DNA from 2 places in the Stenotrophomonas sp. YJH_SMC_131 genome. Region 2 is predicted to be linked to the other one. Evidence: riboswitches for the same ligand, from Rfam matches in the RefSeq annotation. Region 2 holds a riboswitch; the other holds the start of a gene.

Region 1 (15,111 bases), on a different contig from region 2:
CCGGAACGGATCAAGACCGTCCGTGGCCGCGGCTACCTGTTCAGCCGCTCGGCATGGGGATGAAACGCACACCGTCGGCGATGCGCGGCCACGCCTTCCACTTCCTGCGCTACGGCATCGGTTTCCTGGTCGCCCACCTGTTGTTGATCGTGCTGGGCCTGTGGGCCTGGGACGCCCTGCTGGAAGACCGCACCGAAGCCGGCCTGCAGGCCGAGATGCGCGGCACGCACGCGCTGCTGCAGCATCGCTTCGCCGAAACCCCGCGCGAGCAGTGGCCGGCACTGGCGCGCGAACTCGACGCCGATTTCGCCTACGCGCTGCGCATGGTGCCGCTGGCCGAGGCGGTGAAGGCCCTGCCGGCCAGCCAGCGCCCGCCGTTCAACAACGGCCGCGTACAGATCGACCTGGAGCACATGCGCAGCCTGCAGCGGATCGGCGACAGCGACTACGCCGTGATGCTGGGCCCGTTGGACGAGGCGCTGCCGGACGAAGGCTGGCAGGACAGCGAAGTATCCGGTGTGGCGATCCTGCTGCTGATCCTGATGGTGGCGGTGGCACTGCCGATGTACGTGATGGTGTACCGGCTGTGGCGCGACGTCTCGCAGTTGGCCCAGGCGGCCCGCCGCATGCGCGACGGCCAGCTGGACACGCGTGCGCCGCGCGCCGGCACCGCGCTGGTGCGGCCGTTGGCCAACGCCTTCAACCACATGGCCGAGCAGCTGCAGCAGCTGCTGGAAAGCCAGCGCGTGCTGGCCCAGGCGGTCGCGCACGAGGTGCGCACGCCGTTGGCACGGATGCGTTTCGGCCTGGCCGACCTGGAAGACACCGCGCTCGACGATGTGCAGCGCGATGCGCTGGGCGGGCTGCGCACCGACGTCGATCGGCTGCAGCACCTCACCGATGCCGGCGTCGAATACGCCGCACTGGGCCGCTGCCATCAGCTGACCCGCCAGCGCCTGCAGCTGGCGGCGCTGGTGCGCGGCGTGGTGGCCCAGTTCGCACCGTTGCCGATGCCGGTGCAGCAGGCGTTGTCGCCGGTGGGCCTGGTCAACGTCAACCGGCACATGCTGGAACTGGCGCTGCGCAACCTGCTCGGCAATGCGCTGCGTTACGCGCGTCGGCAGATCCGCATCGCCAGCACGGTCAATGACGGCTGGCTGTGCCTGCAGGTGGAGGACGACGGCCCCGGCATCGCACCGGAACTGCGCAGCCAGGTGCTGCAACCCTATGTGCGGCTGGACCCGGGCAGCCCCGGCTTCGGCCTCGGGCTGGCGCTGGTGCAGGTGGTAGCCGACAAGCATGGCGGCCAGGTCGAGGTGACCGATTCGGCGCTGGGCGGCGCCTGCATCCGCCTGCACCTGCCGCTGGAAAACGGCGGTGTCGTGGAGGCCGAGGCAGCCTGCTAGACCGCCGTTTCCGCGCGCGGCAAGGCAAACACGAACAGCGCGCCCCGTTCGCTGTCGCGCAGTTCGATGCGGCGGCCATGCAACTGCACGATGCGCTGCACGATCAACAGGCCCAATCCGCCGTTGTCGCCACGCCGCGCGCCGAGCGCGGCCGGTGCCTGGAACAACTGGGTACGCAGCGCCGGGGCTACCCCGGGGCCATCATCGGCGACGCAGACCTCCACGCTGTCGGCGGTCGCGCGCAGGCGCACCTCGATCTGGCCACCCTCGGGTGCATGGCGCAGCGCGTTGTCGAGCAGGTTGGTCAGCACCCGCTCGACCAGGCCCAGGTCCGCACGGACCAGCGGCAGGCCGGGCGGAAACGCCGCGTGCAGCTGCTGGCCACGCGCCTGTGCCGCCAGTTCGAACTTCTGCAGCACGTCCTGCAGCAGCTCCGGCAGCGCGAACACTTCCCACTCCAGCCGCACTTCGCCGTGCTCCAGCCGCGCCAGTTCGAACAGCGCGCGCGCCAGCCGGCCGACCTTGGCGCTCTGTGCCAGCGCAATGCCGAGATAGCGGCGGCGCTCGTCCGGTGACAGCGTGGCGTCCTTCAACGCCAGCGTTTCCAGGTAGCCGTGCAGCGACGACAACGGCGTGCGCAGGTCGTGCGAGATGTTGGCGACCAGTTCACGGCGCTGCAGATCCTGCTGGCGCAGCTGCTGCCACTGCTCGCCCAGCCGCTGCGCCATCTGCGCGTGCGCATGTTCCAGGATCACCAGTTCGTCGCGCTCACCGGCGCGCAGCGGCTCCGGCGGCGGCAGCGGCGTCGGCGCATCGATGTCAAAGGCCTGGATCCGCCGGGTCAGCCGCCGCAACGGACGCGTCACCCAGTAGAACGCGACCAGCCCGGCCAACAGGCCGAGGCTGCCGACCAGCACCACCGACCACAGCGTGGTGTTCCACTGGCTGCCGGCGGCAAGATCGTCGGCGAGCATCTGCCGGTGCTCGCCGACCAGCACCACGTACACATAGCCGGCCGGCCGGCCCTGCACGATCAATGGTGCAGCGCTGAACACCTTGCGGCCATCGGCGCTTCGCGGGTCATCGCCGAGGATCGGCAACGGTGCACCGGCCAGCAGGCGACGCAACGGCGCCACATCCACCCGGTTGCGCACCAGATGTCCACTGGGTGCATCGTGACCGAGGATGCGGCCCTGGTCGTCCAGCAGGTAGACCTCGACGCTGGGGTTGACCGCCATCAGCTGGCCGAACAGCGCGCGCACCGCCGCATCGCGCATGCCGCTGGTGTCCATCAGCTCGCTGCGCTGGGCGATGTGTTCGGCCAGGCCCAGCGACAGCCGCTGCACGACTTCCTGCTCGTGGCGGGTGTTGGCACGCATCTGCAGTGCCAACAGCGCCATGCAGCACATCAGCATCAGCGCGGCGGTCACCACCGCCAGCTTCTGCCACAGGTTCGGCTTGATCATGCCGCCGCCCCGGCCGGGTCGACCAGCTTGTAACCGCGGCCCCACACCGTCAGCAACCGCCGTGGGTTGGCCGGGTCGGGTTCGATCTTGCTGCGCAGGCGGTTGATGTGGGTGTTGACCGTGTGCTCATAGCCATCGTGCTGGTAGCCCCAGACCTGGTTGAGCAGTTCCATGCGTGCGAACACCTGGTCCGGATGACGGGCGAAGAACAGCAGCAGGTCGAACTCGCGCGGGGTCAGTTCCAGCGTGTTGCCATCCACCGAAGCGGTGCGCGCGACCGGATCGAGCTGCAGCCCACCCAGCTCGATCGCGCCGGCATCGATGCGCGCGCTCTGCGCCATCGCCTCGGCGCGGCGCAGCAGCGCACGTACCCGTGCCACCAGTTCCGGCATCGAAAAGGGTTTTGCCAGGTAATCGTCCGCGCCCAGTTCCAGGCCGACGATGCGCTGCGTTTCACTGCCGCGCGCGCTGATGATGATGATCGGGACATACCGCGCCATCGCGCGTGCGCGCTGGCACACCTGCAGCCCGTCCACGCCGGGCAGCATCACGTCCAGCACCAGCGCATCCCACGGGCCGTCCTGCTCGAGCAGGCGCAGGCCGGCATCGCCGCTGGCGGCATGGGCGACGTCGTAGCCCTCATCACCCAGGTGCATGCGCAGCAGGTCGGCGATGTGGGCATCGTCTTCAACGATCAGCACGCGTTTGGTCGACATCGGCAGCTCGGGGCCAGTGGGGAGGCTGGCTGCATTGTGGCGCGGGACGGCCGCCGATACCTCACGAAAAATTGAATCCTGCGTGAGGATTCGTTGACCCGGGCGGGCGCAGCATGGCCCCGTCGCCCCTTCCCGGAGTCCGCCATGTCCCTCTCCCGCCGCCATCTGCTGGGCCTGGGCGGTGTCGCCACCGCCGCCGGCCTGTTCGGCCTGGGGGCCTGCAGCCGCGCCGCCCCGGCCGCCGCCGAAGCGCGCCCGTCGCGACAGTTCGAGGTCATGCACAGCGATGCCGAGTGGCGCCAGCGACTGACGCCGGCGCAGTACGCGGTGCTGCGCCAGCAGGCCACCGAGCGCCCCTGGAGCAGCCCGCTCAACAAGGAACACCGGCAGGGCACCTTCGCCTGCGCCGGGTGCGCACTGCCGCTGTTCTCCTCGTCCACCAAGTTCGAGAGCGGTACCGGCTGGCCCAGCTTCTGGGCGCCGCTGCACAACGCCATCGGCGAAGACCGCGACGTCACCTTCGGGATGCTGCGGGTGGAGGTGCATTGCCGCCGCTGCGGCGGCCATCTCGGCCATGTGTTCAACGATGGGCCACGCCCCACCGGGCTGCGCTACTGCATGAACGGTGCGGCGATGGTGTTCGTTCCCGGCGCCACGGATGGCACTGCCGACGGCTGGCGGGTGCCGGTCGGTTCTTCCCCTGCTTCCGGAGCCTGACGATGCTGCTGTTGCTGCTTGCCTATCTGGGGGGCGCGCTGACCCTGCTCAGTCCCTGCATCCTGCCGGTGCTGCCGTTCGTGTTCGCGCGTGCCGATCGCCCGTTCCTGCGCAGCACGCTGCCGCTGCTGCTGGGCATGGCGCTCACCTTCACCGTGGTCGCCAGCCTGGCCGCGGTGGGCAGCCAATGGGTGGCACAGGCCAACCAGGTCGGACGCTGGGTCGCCCTGCTGCTGATGGCGTTGTTCGCGGTCGCCCTGCTCTGGCCACGACTGGCCGACCACCTGCTGGCGCCGTTCCAGCGCGTGGGTGCCCGCCTGAGTGCGCGCGCCGATGCGGCGGATGCCGCGGGGCACGGCGGCGCGTGGACCTCGCTGCTGATCGGCATCGCCACTGGCCTGCTGTGGGCACCGTGTGCCGGGCCGATCCTCGGTCTGGTGCTGACCGGCGCCGCCCTGCATGGCGCCAGCGTCGGTACCACTGCGCTGCTGCTGGCCTACGCACTGGGTGCGATCACCGCATTGGCGCTGGCGGTGTGGATCGGCGGCCGGGTGTTCCGCGCGATGCAGGCGCGGCTCGGCCTCGGCGATGTACTTCGCAAGGTGCTGGGTGTGGCCGCGCTGCTGGCCGTCGTGGCGATCGGCCTCGGCTGGGATACCGGCCTGCTGACCCGCTTGTCCACGGTCAGCACCGCGCGTATCGAGCAACGCCTGCTGGATGCAGTGCCCGGCGCGCAGCCGGCGGCACCGCCGATGATGATGATGGCCGGCGCCAATGCCGGTGCCGATGCAGCGCTGCCGGTGGAAGGCACGCTGCCCGCGCTGGACGGTGCCACTGGCTGGCTCAACAGCCCGCCCCTGAGTGCACAGCAGCTGCGCGGCAAGGTGGTTCTGGTCGATTTCTGGACCTATTCCTGCATCAACTGCCTGCGCGCGATGCCGTTCGTGCACGAATGGGAGCGACGCTACCGCGACCACGGCCTGGTGGTGGTCGGCGTGCACACGCCGGAGTTCGCCTTCGAGCGTGACCCACGCAACGTGATGAAAGCGGTGCAGCAGCTGAAGGTCGAGTACCCGGTGGCGCTCGACAACCAGTACACGATCTGGCGCGCCTTCAACAACCGCTACTGGCCGGCGCAGTACTTCGTCGACGCGCAGGGCAACATCCGCGGCCACCAGTTCGGCGAGGGCAACTATGCGCGCTCGGAACAGATGATCCGTCGCCTGCTGACCGAAGCCGGGCAGACCAATCTGCCGCCGCCGGCCGATCCCGCTGCCGCCGGCCTGAAGGGCGTGGCCGTGCAGGCCGACATGGGCAACCTGCGTTCGCCGGAAACCTACCTGGGCCACGCCCGCGCCGAGCAGTTCGCCTCGCCCGGCGGGCAGCGCAGCGACGCCGCGTTCGACTACACGCTGCCGGCCACCCTGGCGTTGAACCAGTGGGGGCTGTCCGGGCGCTGGACCGTCACCGATGAGGCCGCACAGCTGCAGCAGGCCGGCGGCCGCATCGCCTTCCAGTTCCATGCGCGCGACCTGCACCTGGTGCTGGCACCGAGCGAGGACGGCAGGCCGGTGCGCTTCCGCGTCTGGCTGGACGGCAAAGCGCTGCCCGCCACCGATGCCGGCAGTGATGTTGGTGCCGATGGCAGTGGCGTCGTCGACGAGCACCGCCTGTACCAGCTGATCCGCCAGCGCGGCGCAGTTGGCCCGCATCGCTTCGAGATCGAGTTCCTCGATGCGGGCGTGCAGGCCTATGCCTTCACCTTCGGTTGAACCGGGAGGACATGATGAAACTCTCCTTTGAACAGGGCATCGCCGCCGGTGTGGCCGGCCTGGTGGCCACGGCCTTGATCGCCGGTGTGCTGCTGGTTGACCACGGCGCGATTGCGGCGCCGATCGAAGCCAGCGCGCAGATCCAGGCACTGCCGGCCCCCACCGGCGATGCGGCGTTCCGCGATGACGCCCCCCACGCCAGCGTGGTGTTCGCCGGTGGATGCTTCTGGGGCGTGCAGGGCGTGTTCCAGCACGTCAAGGGCGTGAGCAATGCCGTGTCCGGCTACATCGGTGGCAGTGCGGCCAATGCGCGTTATGAGCGCGTCAGCGGTGGCCAGACCGGGCATGCCGAAGCAGTGAAGATCGACTACGACCCGCGCCAGGTCAGCTACGGGCAGCTGATGCAGGTGTTCTTCTCGGTGGTGCACGACCCGACCCAGCTCAATCGGCAGGGGCCGGACCACGGCAGCCAATACCGCTCGGCGATCTTCAGTGACGACGCACGCCAGCAGGCTGCCAGCCGCGCCTACATCGCCCAGCTCGGCCAGGCCGGCAGCTACCGCGCGCCGATCGTCACCCAGCTGGTCAGCGGCCAGCGCTTCTACCCGGCCGAGAGCTACCACCAGAACTACATGACCAACTACCCGCAGGCGGCCTACATCCGCTACTACGACGCACCGAAGCTGGCCGCGCTGGGCAGGCAGTTCCCGGCGCTGTACCGGCGCGAGGCGGTGCTGGTGCCGATGCGGTAGCCGGCATTCCCCCTTGGGCTGACCGACGCTCGGCGGTGCTCTCTGTAGAGCCGAGCCCACGCTCGGCTGCTGTTGGCGGAAGTGCAGCCGAGCATGGGCTCGGCTCTACACACAGAAAAAGACGCACGGCCATCCAGCCGTGCGTTTGGGAAGTATCGGCCGTGCCCCGATCAGGCCCGGCCGACAACGACATGCTAGGCTCGCCATCATCATGGGTACAGCACCAGATGGTGGGAAATTCGATGGATACAGATGACCAGAGCGCGATGATCCCACCCCGCTACCAACGGCTGTCCGACGAGCTGGCCGAGGCCATCCACGGCGGACGCCTTCCGGTTGGCAGCCGCCTGCCTTCGCTGCGGCAGATGGCCCTGCAGCGCAGGCTCAGCCTGAACACGGTGATTGCCGCCTATCGCCAGCTGGAGGACGCCGGCCTGGTCATTCCGCGGCCCAAAGCCGGCTTCGAGGTGGCGCCGCGCTTGTCGGTGCCAGAGCGTTCGCTGCGTGATACCCCGTCCGCACCCACCGCACCACTGCAGCAGGTGCTGATGGCCCGCGTGCTGGAAGCACAGCGCCGCCCCGGTGTGATCGACCTGGCCTTTGCCGGTCCGCGCGGGCGCCAGTTCTATCCGGGCGCGCAGCTGGCCCGGCATACCGCACAGGTGCTGCGCCACGGCCAGCAGACGGTGGAGACCTACGCGCGCCCCAACGGCTCGCCACGGCTGCTGGCGCAGATCGTGCGGCGTGGCCCGCGCATGGGGCTGCACACCCACAGCGAACGCCTGCTGCTGACCCATGGTGCGATGGAGGGCCTGCAGCTGGCGCTGCGCGCGGTCACCCAGCCCGGTGATGCGGTCGGCATCGAGGCACCGTCCTACTTCAACCTGTATCCGTTGCTGGCCAACCTCGGCCTGCAGGCCATCGAGCTGCCCACCCATCCGCAGCACGGACTGGATGTGGATGCGCTGGACGCGCTGCTGCAGCACACACCGCTGGCCGCACTGGTGGTGATGCCGACCGTGCACAACCCGCTCGGCTGCACCATGCCGACCGCCGCCAAGCAGCGCCTGGCCGAGCTGGTCAACGCACGGCAGCTGCCGCTGATCGAGGACGCGGTGTACGCCGAGCTGCAGTTCTGCGAACCGCCGGCGCCCCTGCTGAAGGCCTTCGATCGCGACGGCTGGGTGATGGTGGTCGGAGGTTTCTCCAAGACACTGGCGCCGGATTACCGCATCGGCTGGCTGGATGGCGGCCGCTTCGCCGAGCGCATCGCGCTGCTGAAATTCCAGTCCACCGGCGGCGAGCCGCAGCTGCTCGGTGACGCGGTCGCGGCGTATCTGGAAGCGGGCAGCTACGAGCACCACCTGCATCGCATGCGCCGGCTGTACCGCGAACAGGTGGGACGGCTGCGCCAGCTGGTGGCCGAGCACTTCCCGGCCGGCACCCGCGCCACCGAACCGCAGGGCGGATTCCTGCTGTGGCTGGAACTGCCGGGCGTGGATACGCGCGAGCTGTTCGAGCGAGCGCTGCAGGAGGACATCGTGTTCATGCCCGGCCAGGTCTATTCACGTGGCGCGCGATACCGCCACTGCCTGCGGCTGTCGTGCTGCCAGACCCTGGATGCGCGCTTCATCGGCGCGGTGGAACGACTGGGCGCGATCGCACGGGAGCTGGCGGCCGCAGCACGGTAGTGCCGGCCGCTGGCCGGCAACATCGGGATCACCGGGTGGATGCGGTTGCCGGCCAGCGGTCGGCACTACCCAGGATCACTCGAGCAGGTGCGCGCTCAGCGCTTCGCCATCCGCACCCGGCAGATGCGGCAGCCGTCCCCAGCACGGCATCGGCAGGCGCTGCTGCAACGTGGCGATGTTCTCATCCTGGCGCTGCATCGCCGGGTCGATGTGGTTGCCGATCCAGCCCAGGCACTGCACGCCGCTGGCCTGCAGCGACTGCGCAGTCAGCCGCGCATGGTTGACGCAGCCCAGCCGCATGCCCACCACCAGCAGCACCGGCAACTGCAGTGCTCGCACCAGGTCCAGCTGGTCCAGCGTGGCCGAGACCGGCGCCAGCCACCCACCGACGCCTTCCACCACCACGATGTCGGCCTGTGCGCGCAGTCGCGCGAACGCAGCCACGATCGGCGCCAGTTCCACCCGCACGCCGTCCTCGGCAGCGGCCAGCTCCGGTGCCAGCGGCTGCCGCAGCGCATACGGGTTCAGATCGGCATAGTCCGGCACCGGCCAGCTGGCCGCCTGCAGCGCCAGCGCGTCTTCGTTGCGCAGGCCCTGCCCCAGGTCTTCGCTGCCGCTGGCCACCGGTTTCATGCCCACCGCGCGCAGGCCGCGCCGGCGCAGCGCCTGCAGCAGCGCGGTGCTGGCCGCGGTCTTGCCGATCTCCGTATCGGTGCCGGTAATGAACAGGGCGGGCGGCAGCGTAGCGGGCAACGGCATCGATGGGCTCCAACAGGGCAACAGAGCGTGCATTATCGCCGGCCCGGCGCGCTTGCTAGACTGCGGGCATGTTCGCCAATGCCTCGCTTACCGGCAGCAAGCCGGAACAATACGCCCAGCTGCTGGAACAGGCCCGTGGCCTGGTCTACGCCGAGTCCGACCGCATCGCCAACGCGGCCAACCTCTCCGCACTGGTCTACCACGCCCTGCCCGACCTGAACTGGGTGGGTTTCTACCTGTACGACGGCACGGAGCTGGTGGTCGGCCCGTTCCAGGGCCTGCCGGCCTGCGTGCGCATCCCGCTGGACAAGGGCGTGTGCGGTGCCGCCGCCAGCCAGCGCGTGACCCAGCGCGTGGACGACGTCGATGCCTTCCCCGGCCATATCGCCTGCGATTCGGCCTCGCGTTCGGAACTGGTGGTGCCGCTGCTGCGCGGCGATGAACTGATCGGCGTGTTCGACATCGACAGCCCGAAGATCGGCCGCTTCGATGCCGATGACCAGGCCGGCCTGGAAGCCATCGCCCGCGTGTTCGTCGAGGCGCTGGGATGAGCGCACCGAAGCTGCGCAACATCGGCCCCAAGAGTGCAGCGTGGCTGCGCCAGGTCGGCCTGCGCAGCCGCGAGGACCTGGTTGCGACCGGCGCAGTCGGCGCCTTCGTCAAGGTCAAGCGCGCCGGCTTCAAGCCCAGCCTGAACCTGCTGTACTCGCTGGAAGGCGCGCTGCTGGACTGCCACTGGCAGGAACTGAGCGAGCCGCAGCGTGAGGCGCTGGTGCAGGATTACGAAGCACGCATCGCCGCGCATCCGCTGAAGGCGGCCGGCCCGGCGTCGGGTCCGGTGCATGAGCAGCGCTTCGATGCCGACGATGACGCGGAAGACAGCGTGACCGAGGATGCGGACGAGGATTGACCGCACCGGTAGTGCCGGCCGCTGGCCGGCAACTGCGTGGTCTTTTCAACATTCCTGAGACTGCCGGCCAGCGGCCGGCACTACCGATGGGTTACGGCTGCTGCAGTTCCAGCAGCTCGCCTGCCAGCCCGGCTTCGCCACGTTCCAGCCGTACCCGCAGGCGCGTGCCGTGGTCGATGCGCAGTGCCCAGCACAGCGACATCGGCAGGCCGCAGACCTGCGACAGCACCATGCGCAGCGGGCCGCCATGGCTGACCACCAGCGTTGGCACCGGGTCGTCATCATCGAGCAGTCGATCCAGCGCGCGCGCGATACGCCGCTCGAAGTGGCCCCAGCTTTCACCGTTGGGCGGTGGGAATGCATGCGGATCGGCATGGAAGGCCGCCAGTGCATCCTCCGGCAGGTCGAACAGCGACTGCCCGTCCCAATCGCCGAAATCCAGCTCTTCCCATTCCTCCTCCGCTTCCACGTCCAGCCCGCGCGGGGTGGCCAGGGCCATCGCCGTGTGCAGCGAGCGCAGCCGCGGCGAACTGATCACCCGTTCCCAGGGCTGCGCAGCGTAGGCGTCGACCAGTTCCTGCGGCAGGCGGGCCAGCTGCGGTGGATCGCTGCGGCCATCGAGGAACTCATCGCGACCGTTGCCGGCATGGCGGACCAGGTCGAGGATCATGCGTGCGTCCTGTACAGGCAACGCGGGAACAGCGGAAAACGGGCGGACATCGGCAACGGCACCACGGGATCGAGGGACCATTCTAAGGGCACAGCAAAGGCAGTCGGGTACGCTCGACGCTACGGGCCGCCTGCGATGCCGTAGACTGCGCGCACTTCCAGGTGACCTGCGGCCACGGCCGGCAGGTTGAAACGGGAAGCCGGTGACGCGTGAATCCACGCCAGGCCGGCGCTGCCCCCGCAACGGTAAGCACGTCAGTTCCAGGCAACAACGCCACTGTGCCGCAGGCATGGGAAGGCGCCTGGACGGTGGCCTCGCGCCACCCGGCGGCAAGCCCGGAGACCGGCCCGGAAGCCTCAGGTCGCGGTGCGGTGGGCATGGCGCTGGATGACCGCAGCCTGCGCTGCGGCGTCGGCGCATGCCTGCCTTCGCGGCTCCTCCCCTTCGCCACGCGGGCGTGCGTGGCACCTGGAGTCCCCCATGAAGCTGCAGTCCCGAATGCTGTCCCTGGCCGTGCTGGCCGCCCTGCCCGCGCTGGCCCAGGCCGCCGATGACACCACCGCGCTCGACCAGATCCTGGTCACCGCCACCCGCACCCCGATCGCCCTGCAGGACAGCATCGCACCAGCCCAGGTGATCGACCGCGCGCAGATCGAATCCAGTCAGGCCACCTCGTTGCAGGAACTGCTGCGCGGCCGCGCCGGCATCAACCTGACCAATGCCGGCGGGCTCGGCAAGCAGAGCTCGCTGTTCCTGCGCGGCACCAACTCGGGCCACACCGTGGTGCTGGTCGATGGCGTGCGCATCAACAGTGCCGACCTCGGCCTGGCCATGTACCAGGACCTGCCGCTGGCGCAGATCGAACGCGTGGAAATCGTGCGCGGCCCGCAGTCCAGCCTGTACGGCGCCGACGCCATCGGTGGCGTGATCCAGATCTTCACCCGCCGCAACCAGGGCGATTTTGCTCCGCACTTCCAGCTCGGTGGTGGCAGCAACGGCCTGCGCGAAGCCAGCGGCGGCATCGGAGGTGGCACCGAACGCGGCTGGTTCGGCGCCGACATCGCCTACCAGCATTCCGATGGCGTCGATGCCTGCCGTGGCTCGGCGACGCTGTTCACCGGCTGCTTCGCCGACGAACCCGACCGCGACGGCTACCGCAACCTGTCCAAGAGCCTGCGTGGCGGCTACACCTTCAACGACCAGTGGAATGTGGAAGGCAGTGCGCTGCGCGCCGACGGCAAGAACCACTACGACGGCTATTACAACTACTCGGAAACCCGCCAGCAGGTGCTGGCCGGCAAGGTGCGCTACACCCCGTCCGGGCGCCTGGCGTTCACCGCCAACGTCGGCCGCAGCGACAACGAATCGGACAACTTCGGCGACTTCGGCGCACGCGGCAGCGCGCAGACCCACCGCGACAGCGCCTCGCTGCAGGGTGACTTCACCTTGACCGGAAGCCAGCTGCTGAGCACCGGCGTGGACTGGAGCGAAGACAACCTGGACGGCAGCAGCGCGGGCTACCTCGTCGACAGCCGTCGCAACACCGGCGTGTTCGTGCAGTACCAGGGCCGCTTCGGCCGCCATCAGCTGCAGGCCAGCGCACGCAACGACGACAACCAGCAGTTCGGCAACCACGCCACCGGCAGTCTCGGCTGGGCAATGCAGCTGGACCACGGCCTGCGCGTCAATGCCAGCTACGGCACCGCCTTCAAGGCACCGACCTTCAGCGACCTGTACGACCCGTGGAGCGGCGTGCCGACGTTGAAGCCGGAGAAGTCCAAGAGCGCCAACCTCGGTGTTTCGCAGCAGGGCCAGGGCTGGCATTGGGGCCTGGACGTGTACGAGACCCGCATCGATGACCTGATCACCTACGATGCGTCCACGATGAAAATGCAGCAGGTGGAGAAGGCGCGCATCCGTGGCGCCGAACTGACCGGTGGCGTGCTGCTGGCCGGCTTCGACCTCAACGCGCAGCTGAGCTACACCGACCCGCGCAACCGCACCCATGGCAGCACCCAGTTCGACAACTGGCTGCCGCGCCGTGCACAGCAGACCGCGCGCCTGGACGTCGACCGCCGCTTCGGCGATTTCCGCGCCGGCCTGACCGTGCAGGGTGCAGGCAAGCGCTATGACGATGCCGCCAACGCGGTGAAGGTCGGTGGCTACGGCACGCTGGACCTGCGCGCCGAGTACGCGCTGACGCCGGCGTGGTCGCTGCTGGCACGTGCCGCCAACGTGTTCGACCGCCGCTACGAGACGGTGGCGTGGTTCAACCAGCCCGGCCGCGAGTACCAGCTGAGCGTGCGTTACCAGCCGAAATGAAGGCGCGCGCCGGGCATCGCCCGGCACCGATCTACTGTAGAGCCGAGCCCATGCTCGGCTCACGCAATGAAGCAGCCGAGCGTGGGCTCGGCTCTACACCCGAACGCCCGCGGCCAACCCCGGCAACTCACGCAGGTCGTCAATCACCGCCACCGCCTGTGCGGTGGCCAGGTCCAGGCCACGCGGATAACCGTAACGCACCAGTGCGATCGGCATGCCCGCCTCTTCGGCGGCGCGGTAGTCGGTCAACGAATCACCCACCATCAGGCAGGCATCCACCGCCAGCCCGAAATGCGCAGCGATGTGCCGCAGCGGCTCACCGCTGGGCTTGCGCTGCGGCAGCGAATCGCCGCCCAGTACCAGCGCGAACGCATCACCAATGCCCAGGTGCTGCAGCAGTGGCGGCACCAGCGCTTCGGGCTTGTTGGTGCAGATCGCCAGCGGAACAGCGCGTGCACGCAGCTGCATCAGCGCTTCGGCCACGCCATCGAACAGGCGCGGGCTGCGCAGCAGGCACTCACGGTAGTGCACCATGAACACCGGCATCACTTCGGCCAGGTCGACCTCGCGACCCGCGGCATGCACGGCCTGCTCGACCAGGCGGCGCACACCGTCGCCGATCCAGCCCAGAACCGTGGCTTCCGGCACGCGTGCCATGCCGATGTCTTCCAGCGTGCGGTTCAGTGCTTCGGCGATATCAGCTGCGCTGTCGACCAGCGTGCCATCTAGGTCGAACACGACCAGCGGATAGGGATACGACAAGGGACGGCACCTGCACGACGTGGGGCCGCCCATTGTACGCCGCTGGTTTCTGCGCCGATCCGCCTCAACCGATCCGGCGTGCGCGGGTGGCCAGGAACGTGGGCAGGTAGCGGTCGATCAGGAAGCGCGGCTGCGGCTGCCAGTCTTCCATGAAGCGATCGATGACGAACCCCGCATCCAGCTGCCCGCCGATCAGTTCGGTCAGGCTGTGGCCAAAGGTCAGCGCATCGCCGCGGCCGAGTTTCGCCTCACGTTCTGCGGCGGGCAGGTCTTCCAGGTCCGAATAGGGAATGGCGTACTGCGGCCGGATCAGGCCCTGCGCATCGAGCTGCGGATCGCGCGCGCCGACGAACAGCACCGGGTTGTAGAAGCTGGCCATCAACATGCCGTCGCGCGCCAGCACGCGGCGGCATTCGGTCCACACCGGGCGCACGTCGGGTACGTACAGGTTGGAGATCGGATGGAACACCACGTCGAAGCTGTCGTTGGCGAATACGTGCAGGTCGCGCATGTCGCCCTGCACCGTGCGCAGCTGCAGGCCATCGCGCGCCGCCACGCTGCGGTCCTGTTCCAGCTGCCCGTCGGAGAGATCGAACACGGTGACGTCGGCGCCCGCAGCGGCCAGCACCGGTGCCTGCTGGCCCCCGCCCGAGGCCAGGCACAGGATGCGGCGGCCACGCACATCGCCCAGCCAGTCCAATGGCAGCGCGCGTGGGGTCAGATGCACCTGCCAGCGGCCTTCGCGCGCGGCGGCAATGGTTGAACTTTCCACCGGGCGCGACCATTCGCGCACTTCGCTGGCCTGGCGGTCCCAGGCAGCACGGTTGTGGTCGATCAAGGCCTGTCCATGGTTCATGTGTTCTCCTTGCCCGGTGGGCGCCAATCCAGATCCTGGAAGGCCGGGCTGGCGAAACACTCGGCCAGGTAGTCCAGGAATCGCCGCATGATAGCGGGCTGCTGTCGCCGTGACGCGTACACGGCATGAATGCCGAGTTCGTCCAGGCTGAATTCGGGCAGCAGTTCGATCAGCTCGCCGGTACGCAGCAGCGGCGCCACCTGGTAGGTCGGCAGCATGGCGATACCGGCACCGGCCCGCACCGCCTCCAGCAGCAGCGAGGCCTCGTTGGCGCTGATGTTGCCGCCCACCGCCACCGACAGCGAACGGCCG
Region 2 (15,111 bases):
GACAATCTAGGCCAGCAGGACGATCAATCAAGTTTTTCGTACGGACTGCAACCCAGCGTACGCAGAAACCGGGCAAAGTAGGCTCCAACGCAACTCCCACCCACTGACCAGGAGCATCCCGATGTCCATCGAAAAGGTTCTGTATACCGCCCAGGCCACCTCCACCGGCGGCCGTGAAGGCCGTTCCGTCTCGTCCGACAACGTGCTGGACATCCAGCTGTCGACCCCGCGCGAGCTGGGTGGTGCCGGCGGCCCGGGCACCAACCCGGAACAGCTGTTCGCCGCTGGCTACTCGGCCTGCTTCTTGGGCGCGCTGAAGTTCGTGGCCGGCCAGGCCAAGGTCGCGCTGCCGGCCGACACCACCGTCACCGGCAAGGTCGGCATCGGCCAGATCCCGACCGGCTTCGGCATCGAGGCCGAGCTGACCATCAACGTGCCGGGCGTGCCGCGCGAGCAGGTGGAAGAACTGGTGCAGAAGGCGCACATCGTGTGCCCGTACTCCAACGCCACCCGCGGCAACATCGACGTGACGCTGATTGTTGCCTGATGCGGTGCCGGGGTCGGATCCCTTTGCCACCGGCAAAGGGCTCTGACCCCATCCCAGGCCCGCACGGCTATATGGGGTCAGAGCCCTTTCGCGTTGCGAAAGGGATCCGACCCCCAAAAAAATGGGCGGATGCCGGTCGAAACCGAACATCCGCCCATCCCACCTCCGTTGTCCCGCACGGGGGCATGAGGTTGCCGGCCAGCGGCCAGCACTACCAGGTCACTTCTCGCTCGTGATGAGCTGCACGACGCTGGAGAAATCCAGCTTGCCGCGGCCGGCCTGGTGGTTCATCGAGTAGAGATTGCGGGCCACCTCGCCCAGCGGAATCGAAGCGCCCACACTCATCGCCGCTTCCACCGCCAGGCCCATGTCCTTCAGCATCAGATCGCTGCCGAAGCCACCGCTGTAGCCACGCGAGGCCGGCGCATTCTCCAGCACGCCCGGCCACGGGTTGCACACTTCGGTGGCCCAGCTGCGGCCGGTGCTGACCGCCATCATCTGCGACAGCACCTTGGGGTCCAGCCCGTGCGCCACGCCCAGTGCGATGGCTTCACCGGTCACCGCCATGATCACGCCCAGCGCCATGTTGTTGCACAGCTTGGCGACCTGGCCAGCGCCGCTGGCGCCGACGTGGAAGATGTTCTTGCCCATCGCCTGCAGCACCGGGCGTGCGCGTTCCAGCGCGTCTTCCTCGCCGCCGACGATGAAGGTCAGGGTGCCGGCCTGGGCGCCGGCGGTACCGCCGGACACCGGCGCGTCGATCATCTGCAGGCCACGCGCGGCGGCCGCTTCCGAGACCTTGCGGGCACTGGCCGGGGCGATCGTGCTGCAGTCGATGACCAGTGCACCGGCCGGGATCGCGGCAAGAATGCCGTCGTCGCCCAGGTACACGCCTTCGACATGACGGCTGGCCGGCAGCATCGAGATCACCACTTCGGCATCGGCCAGGGTGTCGCGCGCCGACGATGCAGCGCTGGCGCCGGCGTCGACAGCGGCCTGCACCGCGGCCGGAACCAGATCGAACACGCGCACGCTGTGGCCGTTCTTGACCAGATTGGCGGCCATCGGGCCACCCATGTTGCCCAACCCGATGAATGCAATGCGGCTCATGCAAGGCTCCTTTCAACAAGGGGAGTGCCCAGGTCGGCCAGCGGATGCGCGGCGTCGGCCCAGGGGGAAGCGAAGAAGGTGTCTGCCCACGCGCCAGTGGCCTCGGCCAGGGTGGCCGGGTTCCACTGCGGATTGCGGTCCTTGTCGACCAGCAGCGCGCGGATGCCTTCGGCGAAATCACCATGGGCGGCGCAATGCAGGGCGACGATGTACTCCAGGCGGTAGATCGCGGCCAGGTCCTGGCCGGCACTGCGGCGCTGCAGTTCGTACGCCAACCGTGCCGAACCCGGTGCACCGGCAGCAAGGGTCTTCTGAGCCGCCTGCAACCAGGCGTCGTCGGTCTGCAGGCCGGCAATGCGCGCCACGATGGCTTCAAGGTCATCGCCTTCGCACAACGCATCGACCTGCGCCGCGTGGGCCAGCAGTGGACCGGTGGCGGCATCGCTGGCATGCGACTGCAGCAGATGGGTCAGGCGTTCGTGGTTGTGTGCGGTGTCATTGGACCAGGCCACCTGCAGCAGCGCATCGAACACCGCGCTGCGGCGTTCTTCGGCCACGTGCACGTCGGCCAGGCCGGCGTAGATGGCATCGCCCGGGTTGAGCAGTGCGCCGGTCAGGGCCAGGAACAGGCCACCGTTGCCCGGCACGCGCGACAGCAGCCAACTGCCACCGACATCGGGGAACAGGCCGACGGTGATTTCCGGGAAGGCCAGCTTGGAGCGTTCGCTGACCACACGGTGGCTGGCGCCGGACATCAGGCCGATGCCGCCGCCCATCACGATGCCGTGGCCCCAGCACAGGATCGGCTTGGTGTAGGTGTGGATGAGGTAATCGACGCGGTATTCGACGTCGAAGAACTCGGCGGCATAGGCGTTCTGGCGGATGTCGCTGTGGCCGGCCTCACGGAAGGCGACCATGGCCTTGTACAGGCTGTGCAGGTCGCCACCAGCACAGAACGCCTTTTCGCCGGCGCCCTGCAGCACCACCATGGCGATGCCATCGTCGTCGGCCCAGGCGTCGAGCTGCTTCAGCAGCAGGTGCGCCATCGGCAGCGAGAAACCGTTGAGCGTACGCGGCGCATTGAGCGTGGCGATGCCGATGCGCGTGCCGTTGCCGGCCACGCGCTCTTCGAACAGCACCGGTGCGTCGTCGGCAGCGGTATCCGTGCTCATGCGTTCTTCCACTGCGCGGCGCGCTTTTCCAGGAAGGCAGTCACGCCCTCGACCTGGTCGGCGGTGTCGAACAGGTCGACGAAGGCTTCGCGCTCGGCCACCAGCGCCGAGGCGTGGGTGCCGGTGCGGGTGGACTGCACCAGGGTCTTGCAGGCGGCGATGCTGGTCGGGCTCTGCTTGCCGGCCTTCTTCGCCCATTCCAGCGCCAGCGCCTTGGCTTCGCCCTTGCCGACCTTTTCTTCGGCCAGGCCAATGCGCAGCGCGGTCTCGGCATTGATGCGCTCACCCAGCAGGATCATGCGCTTGGCCCAGCCCTCGCCAACCAGGCGCGGCAGGTTCTGGGTACCGCCGGCACACGGCAGCAGGCCGACGGTGGCCTCCGGCAGCGCGACCTGGGCATGGTCTTCAATGATGCGCAGGTCGCAGGCCAGCGCGCACTCCAGGCCACCGCCCATGGCGTAGCCGTTGATCGCGGCGATCGACACGCCGCGGAAACCGGACAGCGCTTCGAAGGCCTCACCGAAGCGGCGCGCGGCCTCACGTGCAGCGGCCTTGTCGCCGGAGGCGAACTGGTTGAGGTCGGCACCGGCGGAGAAGAATTTCTCGCCATCACCGGTGATCACCAGCGCGTAGATGTCGCGGTCTGCGTTGAGCGCGCCGACCAGGTCGCGCAGCGCCGACAGGCTGTGCACGGTCCAGGTATGCGCCGGCGGGTTGTTCAGGGTGACCACGGCGGTGTGGCCATCCACCTCCACCTTCAGGCCCACGTGCTCCTGGGTACGCCAATCCTTCATCGCAGTTCCTCTTCGGTGTTGAGCAGGTGACGGGCAACGATCACCCGCATGATCTCGTTGGTGCCTTCCAGGATCTGGTGCACGCGGCAGTCACGCAGCAGGCGCTCGATCGGGTATTCGCGGATGTAGCCGTAGCCCCCGTGGATCTGCAGCGCTTCATTGCAGACGTTGAAACCGGCATCGGTGGCGAAGCGCTTGGCCATCGCGCACCACACGTTGGCATCGCTGGCACCGGCATCGAGCTTGCGTGCCGCGGTGTGCACCATCTGCCGTGCAGCCACCAGCTGGGTGACCATGTCGGCCAGCTTGAACTGCAGCGCCTGGAACTCGGCCAGCGCCTTGCCGAACTGGCGGCGCTCGCCCATGTAGCGGCGCGCAGCATCCAGTGCACCCTGTGCGGCACCCAGCGAGCAGGCGGCGATGTTGATGCGGCCGCCGTCCAGCCCCTTCATCGCCAGCTTGAAGCCGCCGCCTTCCTCTCCCAGAAGGTGGCTGACCGGCACGCGGACGTTCTCGAAGGTGATGCCACGGGTGGGCTGGCTGTTCCAGCCCATCTTCTCTTCCTTGCGGCCGAAGCTGATGCCCGGAAGGTCCGCCGGCACCGCAATGGCGCTGACACCGCCGGCACCGGCACCGCCGGTACGCGCCATCACCACCAGCAGCTCGGTGGCACCGGCGCCGGAAATGAAGGCCTTCGAGCCGTTCAGCACGTAGAAGTCGCCATCGCGCACGGCGGTGGTCTTCAGCGACGCCGCATCGGAACCCGCACCCGGTTCGGTCAGGCAGTACGAGGCCAGCTTGCTGCCCGAGGACAGATCGGTGCCCCACGCATCGCGCAGGGCCGGCTGGCCCCACCTGGACACCATCCACGAGGCCATGTTGTGGATGCTGATGTACGCCGCGGTCGACGGATCGACGTTGGCGAGCTCCTCGATGACGACGGCGGCGTCCAGTCGGCTCAAGCCGCTGCCGCCCACTTCCGGGTCCATGTACAGACCGCAGAAGCCCAGTTCACCGGCCTTGGCGATCGCCTCGCGCGGAAAGATGCCCTCCGCATCCCATCGCGCGGCGTGCGGCGCCAGTTCGGCCTGTGCGAAGTCGCGCGCCGCCTCGCGGTACGCCTGCTGCGCTTCTTCCAGTTCCGTCGTCATCGAGTGGCTCATGGCTGCTCCTGCCGTTACTTCAGGCTGATCGTGGTGTTGACGCCGTGGCTCAGCGTCTCGTCATCGAACCAGCGCGCGGTGACCGTCTTGGTCTGGGTGTAGAACAGCACCACCTGCTTGCCATACGGGCCCAGGTCACCCAGCTTGGAGGCGCGCGAACCGGTGAACGAGAACAGCGGCACCGGCACCGGGATCGGCACGTTGATGCCGACCTGGCCGACGTCGATGTCTTCCTGGAACTTGCGCGCGGCAGCGCCGGACTGGGTGAACAGTGCGGTGCCGTTGCCGTTCGGGTTGCTGTTGACCATCGCGATGGCCTCTTCCAGCGTTTCCGCTTCGAGGATGACCAGCACCGGCCCGAAGATTTCTTCCTGGTAGATGCGCATGTCGGTGGTGACACCGGCAAAGATGGTCGGGCCAACGAAGTTGCCCTTCTCGAAGCCATCGACCTGCGGCTTGCGGCCATCGAGCACCAGCTTGGCGCCCTGCTCCACGCCCGAGGCGATCAGGCCTTCCACGCGCTCGCGGGCGCTGCAGGAGATGACCGGGCCGACGTCGGTACCGGACACGGTGCCGGCGCTGACCTTCAGGGTCTGGGCCTTGGCCACCAGGTCCTGCACCCAGTTGCGCGCTTCACCGACCAGCACCAGCGTGGAAGCCGCCATGCAGCGCTGGCCAGCGGCACCGAAGGCGGCACCGACCATTGCGTTGAGGGTCTGTTCCTTGTTGGCGTCCGGCAGCACCACGGCGTGGTTCTTGGCGCCCATCATGCATTGCACGCGCTTGCCGGCCAGCGAGGCGCGGTTGTAGACGTGGGTGCCGACGCGGGTGGACCCGACGAACGACACGGCCTTGATGTCCGGGTGGTCGCAGATCGCGTTGACCACTTCCTCGCCGCCGTGGACGACGTTCAGCACGCCCTTGGGAATGCCGGCTTCCAGCGCCAGCTCGACCAGGCGCATGGTGACCATCGGGTCCTGCTCGGACGGCTTGAGGATGAAGGTGTTGCCCGTTGCAATCGCCATCGGGAACATCCACAGCGGAATCATCGCCGGGAAGTTGAACGGGGTGATGCCAGCGCACACGCCCAGCGGCTGCATGATCGTGTAGGTGTCCACGCCATTGGCCACGTTGTTGGCCAGCTCGCCCAGCTGCAGGTTGCCGATGGCGGCGGCGTGCTCGACCACTTCCAGGCCGCGGAACACATCACCTTCGGCGTCCGGCAGGGTCTTGCCCTGTTCGGCGGTGAGGATGTGGGCCAGCTCACTCATGTTTTCGCGGATCAGCTGCTGGTACTTCAGGAAGATGCGCGCGCGGGTGCCGATCGGGGTCTTGCGCCAGGTCTTGAAGGCTTCCTTGGCGGCGGCGACGGCGGCGTCCACTTCGCCGGTGGTGGCGAACGGCACCTGGGCCAGCACGTCCTGGGTGGCCGGATTGATCACGTCCTGCCAGTGGGAAGTGGCCGATTCAACGAACTGGCCATCGATCAGCATGCGGATACGGGGCGCTGCAACAGTCATGACGACAATCCCACAGGGTGCGAAAGATGCTTGGCATTATTCACAGCACCCGGCTCGATTTCCGGGCTGAATCCGCTTAATCTGGCCAATGCGCCCCACGATTCCTGTTAATTCTGTGAATTATTCAGCTCCCCAGCGGCAACTCGGCCTGCGCCTGCTGCGGCTGCGCGAGCAGCGCGGCTACAGCCAGGCCGATCTGGCGCGTGCGCTGGGGCTGTCGGCCAGCTACCTGAACCAGATCGAGCGCAACAAGCGCCCACTGACACCGGCGGTGCAGAAGAAGCTGGGAGAGGTGCTGGGCGACGTTTCCTCGCTGTTCGATGACGATGAGCCCGCCGCCCTGCAGGAGGCGCTGGGCGAAACCCTGCGCGACCTGGGCCTGGCCGAGGTCAGCGCGACCGAACTGCGCGCCCTGGCCGGCAACCTGCCGCAGGTCAGCCGCGCGCTGTTGGACCTGCACCGTCGTCACCTGGCGCTGCGCGAGCACGCGGCCGCACTGGAGTTCCAGCTGGGCGAGCCCGGCGCCGGCAGCACCCTGCCCGCCGGTGACCAGGTGCGCGAGTTCTTCAACCGCATGCACAACCACATTCCCGAGCTGGACGAGCTGGCCGAGCAGCTGTTCGCCGAATGGGGGCTGTCGCCCGGGCATGTGGCACCGCGGCTGCGCCAGCTGCTGGCCGACCGCCATGGCGTGCTGGTGGAAGTGGCCGCACTGCAGGCCGGGCGCGAAAAGCGGCACTACGATGCCGGTGCGCGGCGGCTGTGGCTGCCCGATTACCTGGAGCCCGGACAGCAGGCGTTCCAGATGGCGGCCGAGCTGGCCCTGCACGGCTACCTGCCGCAGATCGATGCGGTGGTGGCGCGCGCCGGGTTCACCGATGAGGCACGCATCGCGCAGGCGCGGATCGGTCTCTCCAACTATTTCGCCGGTGCGCTGGTGATGCCGTACATGCGCTTCCTGCGTGCAGCCGAAACCAGCAGCTACGACATCGAACTGCTGGCGCACCAGTTCGGCGTCGGCTTCGAAGCGGTCTGCCACCGGCTGAGCACGCTGGCACGGCGCAGCGCGCCCGGCCTGCCGTTCTTCTTCATCCGCGTGGACCGCGCCGGCAACGTCTCAAAGCGCCATTCGGCCACCGATTTCCACTTCTCGCAGGTGGGTGGATCGTGCCCGCTGTGGATCGTCTACGAGGCGTTCAACCAACCCGGGCGCATCCTCACCCAGACCGCGCGCATGCCCGATGGCCGCCGTCATTTCTGGCTGGCGCGGCAGGTCAGCAGTGGCCCGGTCGGCCATGGCCAACCGCGCAAGACCTTCGCGGTGGCGCTGGGCTGCGACCTGCAGCATGCCGAACGCCTGGTGTATTCACTGGGGCTGGATGTGCAGAGCCCGGGCAATTCGGTATCGATCGGCCCGGGGTGCCGGGTGTGCCCGCGCGAGGACTGCATGCAGCGCGCGTTCGCGCAGTTGCCGGGGCGATAGGGCGGGTTTGGCAGGGCCGCGCCCTGCACCCGTGGTAGCGCCGGCCGCTGGCCGGCAAGAGCAGCAACCACTGCGGGGTCAGATCCGTTTTCCTGCGGAAACGGATCTGACCCCGATTCGACCGCAGGACCGGCTCAGTAGATCGGGGTCACCTTCATCTGCGGCAGCGGACGCGGTGCGCCGTCGGTAAGGTCCGGGCCGAGGTCCTCCCAGGTGCGGCCCTGCTCGACCATCAAGCCCCACAACTGCTGCGAGGCCAGCCGTTTGTCTTCCGAGCCCAGCTTGTACGACGGTGGCGTCGGCTGACCGCTGGCGACCATCGCGTACGCCGCGCGGTAGGCCAGCACCTGCTGCGCCGGATCATCGGTGCGCGCCACTTCCAGCGTGTAGCGCTGGTAGGCCGAGGCCAGGTTGCGCCAGCGGATCCAGTAGTGGTTCTCGAACGAGAACGAACAGAAGCGCGCACCGGCCAGACTGCCCTTGTCGGCGATGCGGGTCAGCACGTCCTGCGGCATGTCCAGGTTCATGCCACCCTCGTCGCCCTGCAGGCTGACGTGCACGATGCGGTCGCGGTAGCCCGGTGCGCGCGCCTGCAGCAGGTCGCGCCAGTTCTGCATGGTCGCCACCACCGCGAACAGGAAACGACCCAGCTCGGCTGCGGCCAGTGGCGTGGCGATGGACTGGTAATGCCGTTGCCAGCCGTGGCGGTTTTCGGTGGGCAGGAACACCGCATGTTCCAGCGCCTGGCGGCCGCCGCTGCCCCGGCTCACCGCTTCGGCGTGCTGTGGATAGACCAGGTTGATGGCGAAGGTCGGCCAGCGCGGCAGCGCGGCGTCGAACAGATGGATCGGGAAGTTGCTGCTGATGCCGCCATCGGAGAACCAGCAGATGCGGAAGGCGGTGATCACCGGGCCGCAGGTCTGCCCGGCACTGGTCAGCCCTTCCATGCTGTCGGCAACGTTGTGCTCCTGGTCGGCTGCGGGGGCGGTCGGTTCGCAGCGTCGTTCGCGGCGTGAGGGTTCATGCAGCGGCACCGCGCTGATCAGCAGCGGGAAGCTCAGGCTCATGCGCGTGGCCACCAGCACCGGCAGCTTCGGGCCCTGTGGCAGGTGGTAGTACTGCCGCCCTTCCACCTCCAGCGGCGGGCCGGCCTGGCTCACCAGCCACTGCACCACGCTGGCGGGGAACAGCTGCTCGAACTCCTCGCGCAGGAACCAGAACTGCGCACCGCCCAGCGGCAGCGTGCGCGGCTCATTGTGTGAGATGCAGGTGGTGATCATCTGCAGGCTGATCGCATGCGGGCTGTCAGGCTCACCGGCGTAGCGCGGCGCATCGTGCAGGTCGGCGAAGGTCAACGGTGCATCCAGCGGCTTGCCGGACAGCTGCTGCAGGCATTCATGCAACCACTCGGTCAGCGCCGGCCTGCGTGGATCGCGGCTGAGGCCGCTGCACAGGCCCAGCAGGTTGCGACGCGCCACCCGCGCGACCCGCAGCGCGGCACCGGCCACACCCGCACCGTAGGCGCACAGCAGTGATGGCAGCAGCGTGGCGGCCACGCCGCTCCAGCCACCGCCCCACCAGCCCAGGCCGAGCAGCAGCGCCAGCGACACCAGCACTTCCAGCGGCGCGATCTCGAATACCGCAACGGCCAGGCACAGCAGTTTGTGCGGCAGGCGGGCATTGCCGGTCAGCACCACCAGCAGCCGATAGGCCGCGCGCGCGCCGCGCGCCGGCTGGAACAGGCTGTAGATGAAGCCGCGCCGCGACAGCTGTGCCGACACCGCCGACAGCCCGCCATAGCCGGCGTCGCCGGGCAGTTGCTCGCCGGCCTGCTGGCGGCGATCGCCACAGGCCGCTGCAGCCGCCACCGCTGCCGCAATGGCGCCGGCTGAAGTGCCGCCGATGCTCTTGAAGCGATACTCGCGGGCCAGCGCCAGTACCGCATTGGGGTACACGATGCCGCTGGTGATGCCGCCTTTCATGACCAGATCGCAGTACTTGTCCGCCACTGTCTTGCCCCCGAGCATGCCGTCCGCCGCGTGGGTTGCAGTATGGCGCAGGGGCTTCTCAGGGCCTGAGAACAACGGCGCAGTCCGCGCACGCAATGCGCCGTTCAGCAGAAAGCACGGCTGCAGGCTTGACCCGCCCCGCCATCGGCGTAGCATCTGCAGCAAGCCAAGGGACAGACCCGCGGCTGCCACAACGACATGAGGGATTCTCATGGAATTCGACTATCTCGTCTTCATCGGGCGATTCGAGCCCTTCCACAACGGCCACGCCGCCGTTGCCCGCCTGGCCCTGAGCCGGGCCCGCAAGCTGATCTTCCTGGTCGGCTCTGCCGATACCCCCCGCAGCCTCCGCAATCCCTGGACCGTGGCCGAACGCGCCGTGATGATCCAGGTGGCCCTCGACGGCCACACCGACCGTCTGCTGATCCGCCCGCTGCGTGACCACCTGTACAACGAAGCACAGTGGATCGCCAACGTGCAGCGCCAGGTGGCTGACGCCCTGCGCAACGACGGTGCCGCCGCCGATGCCAGGGTAGGCCTGATCGGCATGGACAAGGATGCGTCCAGCTACTACCTGCGCGAGTTCCCGCAGTGGCCGCTGGTGGACGTGCAGCACACCGCCACCCTGTCGGCCACCGAGCTGCGGCGCTACCTGTTCGAGGCCGGCGACGTCGACTTCCACGGCGCGCTGCTGATGCTGCGTGGCAATGTGCCGGCGCCGGTGTACGACATGCTCGAAGCGTTCCGCAAGAGTGCGCCTGCGTATGGCCAGCTGGTGGCCGAGTACCGCTTCATCGAACAGTACAAGGCCGCCTGGAAGGATGCGCCCTACGCGCCCACCTTCGTCACCACCGATGCGGTGGTGGTGCATTCGGGCCACGTGCTGCTGGTGCGTCGCCGCTCGGAACCCGGCAAGGGGCTGTGGGCATTGCCCGGCGGCTTCGTCGGCCAGGAACAGAGCCTGCTCGACAGCTGCCTGCGCGAACTGCGCGAGGAAACCCGGCTGAAGATTCCGTTGCCGGTGTTGAAGGGGTCGCTGAAGGGCCAGCAGGTGTTCGACCACCCGGACCGCAGCCAGCGTGGCCGCACCATCACCCACGGTTTCCACTTCGAGTTTCCGGCCGGCGAGCTGCCGCCGGTGCGCGGTGGCGACGATGCCGACAAGGCACGCTGGATACCGGTGAGTGAAGCACTGGACATGGGCCCGCAGCTGTTCGAAGACCACCTGCACATCCTGGAGTACTTCCTCGGCCGCGGCTGACCGGCCCGGCTTTCCCACTGGCGGATAGACCGCCGGTGCCACCCGACGCGAAGGAGCTTCCGTCATGCACTACCTCGATAATCTTCTCCTCAACACCGACAGCTACAAGGCCAGCCATTGGCTGCAGTACCCGCCGGGTACCGATGCCACGTTCTTCTACGTCGAATCACGTGGCGGCCTGCACGATCGCACGGTGTTCTTCGGCCTGCAGGCGATCCTCAAGGACGCGCTGGCACGGCCGGTCACCCACGCCGACATCGACGACGCTGCTGCGGTGTTCGCCGCGCATGGCGAACCGTTCAACGAGGCCGGCTGGCGCGATATCGTCGACCGGCTTGGCGGCCACCTGCCGGTGCGCATCCGCGCCGTGCCCGAGGGCAGCGTGGTGCCTACCCACCAGGCGCTGATGACCATCGAATCGACCGATCCGGCAGCGTTCTGGGTGCCGTCGTACCTGGAAACGCTGCTGCTGCGCGTGTGGTACCCGGTCACCGTGGCCACCATCAGCTGGCACGCACGGCAGACCATTGCCGCGTTCCTGCAGCAGACCAGCGACGACCCGCAGGGGCAGCTGCCGTTCAAGCTGCATGACTTCGGCGCGCGCGGTGTATCGAGCCTGGAATCGGCCGCGCTGGGCGGTGCCGCACACCTGGTCAACTTCCTCGGCACCGATACCGTATCGGCGCTGTGCCTGGCGCGCGCGCACTATCACGCGCCGATGGCCGGCTATTCGATTCCCGCCGCCGAGCACAGCACCATCACCAGTTGGGGCCGCGAGCGCGAGGTGGACGCCTACCGCAACATGCTGCGCCAGTTCGGCACGCCCGGTGCGATCGTGGCGGTGGTATCGGACAGCTATGACATCTACCGCGCCATCAGCGAGCACTGGGGTACCACCCTGCGCGATGAAGTGATCGCCTCGGGCGCCACCCTGGTCATCCGCCCGGACTCGGGGGACCCGGTGGAGGTGGTGGCCGAAAGCCTGCGCCGGCTGGATGAAGCGTTCGGCCACAGCCTCAACGGCAAGGGCTACCGCGTGCTCAACCACGTGCGGGTGATCCAGGGCGATGGCATCAACCCGGATACCATCCGCACCATCCTGCAACGCATCACCGACGACGGCTACGCCGCCGACAACGTGGCCTTCGGCATGGGCGGTGCGCTGCTGCAGCGGCTGGACCGCGATACGCAGAAGTTCGCACTGAAGTGCTCGGCGGCGCGGGTGGACGGCGGGTGGATTGACGTCTACAAGGATCCGGTCACCGACGCCGGCAAGGCCAGCAAGCGTGGCCGCATGCGCCTGCTGCGCCGCCTGGACGATGGCAGCCTGCATACGGTGCCACTGCCGGCCAACGGCGACGACACCCTGCCGGACGGCTTCGAGGACGCAATGGTGACCGTGTGGGAGAACGGCCGCCTGCTGCACGACCAGCGGCTGGACGACATCCGCACGCGGGCGGCCGTGGGGCATTGAAGGTGCATCCCGACCGGGGTCAGAGCCCGCTGCGTGGCAGCGGGATCCGACCCCTTCCTTCCGCTGGGGTCGGATCCCGTTGCAGCGTAGCGGGTTCTGACCCCTGCGCTCTTGACCGGCGCCACCAACAGGTCCACCTTGCACACGCCGAAGGTATCCCTCCCATCGCTGCGGCGCGGGGAGGGATTTAAACGGGAATCCGGTGAAGGCGCCTCGCGCGTCCATTCCGGAGCTGCCCCGCAGCGGTGAATGGAAACGAATCCTGCCAACAGCACTGGGCTCGCGCCTGGGAAGCGGCGGGTAGTAGGTGGGCTGCGGCCCGTGTCCATCAGCCCGAATACCGGCCCCGGCCGGGGGACACGACCGTCCCCTGACTCGACCTGGAATCTCCGCGGGGAGGTTGCCGGGGCCGTCCTCGTCCTGCGCGTGCAGGCGGTGTGGCCGCGCGCGTCCTGTTCACGGTATCCGGCCAGACCCGTTCACCCACGCACTGATGCATGGGCCACCGCCGTTGCCGGCGGTCCATGCGGTACCTGACGATGACCGAGTTCCAACGCCCCACCCTGACCCTGCCCGCCGACGGCAAGCGCCTGCTGCTGCATTCGTGCTGCGCGCCCTGTTCCGGCGAAGTGATGGAGGCGATCACCGCCTCCGGGATCGACTACGCGATCTTCTTCTACAACCCCAACATCCACCCGGTGAAGGAATACGAGCTGCGCAAGCAGGAGAACATCCGCTTCGCCGAGCAGCACGGCATTCCCTTCATCGACTGCGACTACGACACCGACAACTGGTTCAGCCGTGCGCGCGGCATGGAAAACGAACCCGAACGCGGTATCCGCTGCACGATGTGCTTCGACATGCGTTTCGAGCGCACCGCGCTGTATGCGCACGAGCACGGCTACGACACCATCAGTTCGTCGCTGGGCATCTCGCGCTGGAAGAACATGGCGCAGATCAACGACTGCGGGATCCGTGCGGCGTCGCGCTATGAAGGCCTGCAGTACTGGGACTACAACTGGCGCAAAGGCGGCGGCGCCAGCCGCATGATCGAGATCAGCAAGCGCGAGCAGTTCTACCAGCAGGAATACTGCGGCTGCGTGTACTCGCTTCGCGATGCCAACCGCCATCGCCGCGAGAATGGCCGCGAGCGGATCAGGATCGGCCTGCTGTACTACGGGCAGGACGCTGGGACGCCACAGGGCGATTGACGTGCAGGCATGGGGCGGCCACGCTGGTCGCCCCTTCTGTTGTAGCGGACCTGCCATGACCGCCCTGCCCGCCGATGTCGCCCTGCTGGTGATCGACCTGCAGCCGGACTTCATGCCCGGTGGCGCCTTGGCCTGCGACCAAGGCGATGCGCTGGTGGCACCGATCGCCGATCTGTTGGCGCAGCGCCGCTACCGCACCGTGGTGGCGACCCAGGACTGGCACCCGGCCGACCATGCCTCGTTCGCCAGCCAGCACCCCGGCCAACGCCCCTTCGAGACCATCCTGCTGCACGCGCAGCCGCAGACGCTGTGGCCGGACCACTGCGTGCAGGGCAGCGCCGGTGCCGCGCTGCACCCGGGCGTGGACTGGACCGTGGCCGACCTGATCCTGCGCAAGGGCACGCGCCAACGGGTGGATTCGTACAGCGCCTTCCGCGAGAACCACGGCCCCGATGGCGAGCGCCCGGCCACCGGCCTGGCCGGCTGGCTGCACGAACGCCGCATCCGCGAAGTGCACGTATGCGGCCTGGCCCGCGATTACTGCGTGCTGTGGAGCGCGCAGGACGCGGTGAAGTCCGGCTTCCGGGTGAAGTTCCTGTGGGAGCTGACCCGGCCGGTGACCGAAGCCAACGACGCGATGGTGCGCGAGGCGCTGGGCAAGGCGGGAATCGCGACCGCCTGACCCACAACGGTAGTGCCGGGCCATGCCCGGCTGACCCGGAAGGGGCAGCGCGTTACCGGAACACCACCGTGCGATGCCCGTTGAGCAGGATGCGGTGCTCCACATGGCGGCGCACGGCGCGTGCCAGCACCAGCGATTCGGTATCGCTGCCCAGCCGCACCAGCTCGCGCGGCGCCATGGCGTGATCCACGCGGGCCACGTCCTGTTCGATGATCGGTCCTTCGTCCAGATCCTCGGTGACGTAGTGCGCGGTGGCGCCGATGATCTTGACCCCGCGCGCGTGTGCCTGGTGGTACGGCTGCGCGCCCTTGAAGCTGGGCAGGAAGCTGTGGTGGATGTTGATCGCACGGCCGGCCAGCGCGCGGCACAGCGTGGGTGACAGGATCTGCATGTAGCGCGCCAGCACCACCAGGTCGATGCGCTCGCGCTCGACCAGGTCGATGATCTGCTGCTCCTGCACCGCACGCGTATCGGCGGTTACCGGCAGGTGGTGGAACGGTACCTGGTAGGACGCGGCCAATGGCGCGAAGTCGGCGTGGTTGGAGGCCACCGCGGCAATGTCGACCTTCAGCTGGCCGCTGTGGGCGCGGAACAGCAGGTCGTTGAGGCAGTGCCCCTGCTTGCTGACCAGCACCAGCAGGCGTGCACGGCGGCGGCCATCATGCAGCTGCCAGTCCATGCCGAA

The links. Region 2 has a riboswitch for cobalamin ahead of AC5P56_RS18580 (epoxyqueuosine reductase QueH). Riboswitches for the same ligand answer to the same signal wherever they lie in the genome.
Region 1: linked by a shared signal. The riboswitch ahead of btuB (TonB-dependent vitamin B12 receptor) and the one ahead of AC5P56_RS18580 (epoxyqueuosine reductase QueH) in region 2 are both predicted to bind cobalamin.

What each region holds. Positions count from the first base shown of each region.
Region 1 is NZ_JCAFRJ010000003.1:304,128-319,238, forward strand. It holds gene AC5P56_RS08745 (winged helix-turn-helix domain-containing protein) at 1-63, shown strand, start outside; gene AC5P56_RS08750 (ATP-binding protein) at 60-1,406, shown strand; gene AC5P56_RS08755 (sensor histidine kinase) at 1,403-2,872, opposite strand; gene AC5P56_RS08760 (response regulator transcription factor) at 2,869-3,588, opposite strand; gene msrB (peptide-methionine (R)-S-oxide reductase MsrB) at 3,733-4,305, shown strand; gene AC5P56_RS08770 (cytochrome c biogenesis protein DipZ) at 4,308-6,077, shown strand; gene msrA (peptide-methionine (S)-S-oxide reductase MsrA) at 6,092-6,829, shown strand; gene AC5P56_RS08780 (aminotransferase-like domain-containing protein) at 7,072-8,520, shown strand; gene bioD (dethiobiotin synthase) at 8,596-9,279, opposite strand; gene AC5P56_RS08790 (GAF domain-containing protein) at 9,348-9,830, shown strand; gene AC5P56_RS08795 (TfoX/Sxy family protein) at 9,827-10,189, shown strand; gene AC5P56_RS08800 (histidine phosphatase family protein) at 10,281-10,859, opposite strand; cobalamin riboswitch at 11,002-11,224, shown strand; gene btuB (TonB-dependent vitamin B12 receptor) at 11,340-13,181, shown strand; gene gph (phosphoglycolate phosphatase) at 13,275-13,943, opposite strand; gene AC5P56_RS08815 (class I SAM-dependent methyltransferase) at 14,008-14,799, opposite strand; gene AC5P56_RS08820 (LysR family transcriptional regulator) at 14,796-15,111, opposite strand, start outside.
Region 2 is NZ_JCAFRJ010000010.1:100,363-115,473, forward strand. It holds gene AC5P56_RS18525 (cation diffusion facilitator family transporter) at 1-10, shown strand, start outside; gene AC5P56_RS18530 (organic hydroperoxide resistance protein) at 122-547, shown strand; gene mmsB (3-hydroxyisobutyrate dehydrogenase) at 767-1,657, opposite strand; gene AC5P56_RS18540 (enoyl-CoA hydratase/isomerase family protein) at 1,654-2,829, opposite strand; gene AC5P56_RS18545 (enoyl-CoA hydratase) at 2,826-3,623, opposite strand; gene AC5P56_RS18550 (acyl-CoA dehydrogenase family protein) at 3,620-4,786, opposite strand; gene AC5P56_RS18555 (CoA-acylating methylmalonate-semialdehyde dehydrogenase) at 4,801-6,306, opposite strand; gene AC5P56_RS18560 (helix-turn-helix domain-containing protein) at 6,395-7,789, shown strand; gene AC5P56_RS18565 (patatin-like phospholipase family protein) at 7,924-9,816, opposite strand; gene AC5P56_RS18570 (bifunctional nicotinamide-nucleotide adenylyltransferase/Nudix hydroxylase) at 10,010-11,059, shown strand; gene AC5P56_RS18575 (nicotinate phosphoribosyltransferase) at 11,124-12,533, shown strand; cobalamin riboswitch at 12,667-12,896, shown strand; gene AC5P56_RS18580 (epoxyqueuosine reductase QueH) at 13,058-13,744, shown strand; gene pncA (bifunctional nicotinamidase/pyrazinamidase) at 13,800-14,426, shown strand; gene purU (formyltetrahydrofolate deformylase) at 14,479-15,111, opposite strand, start outside.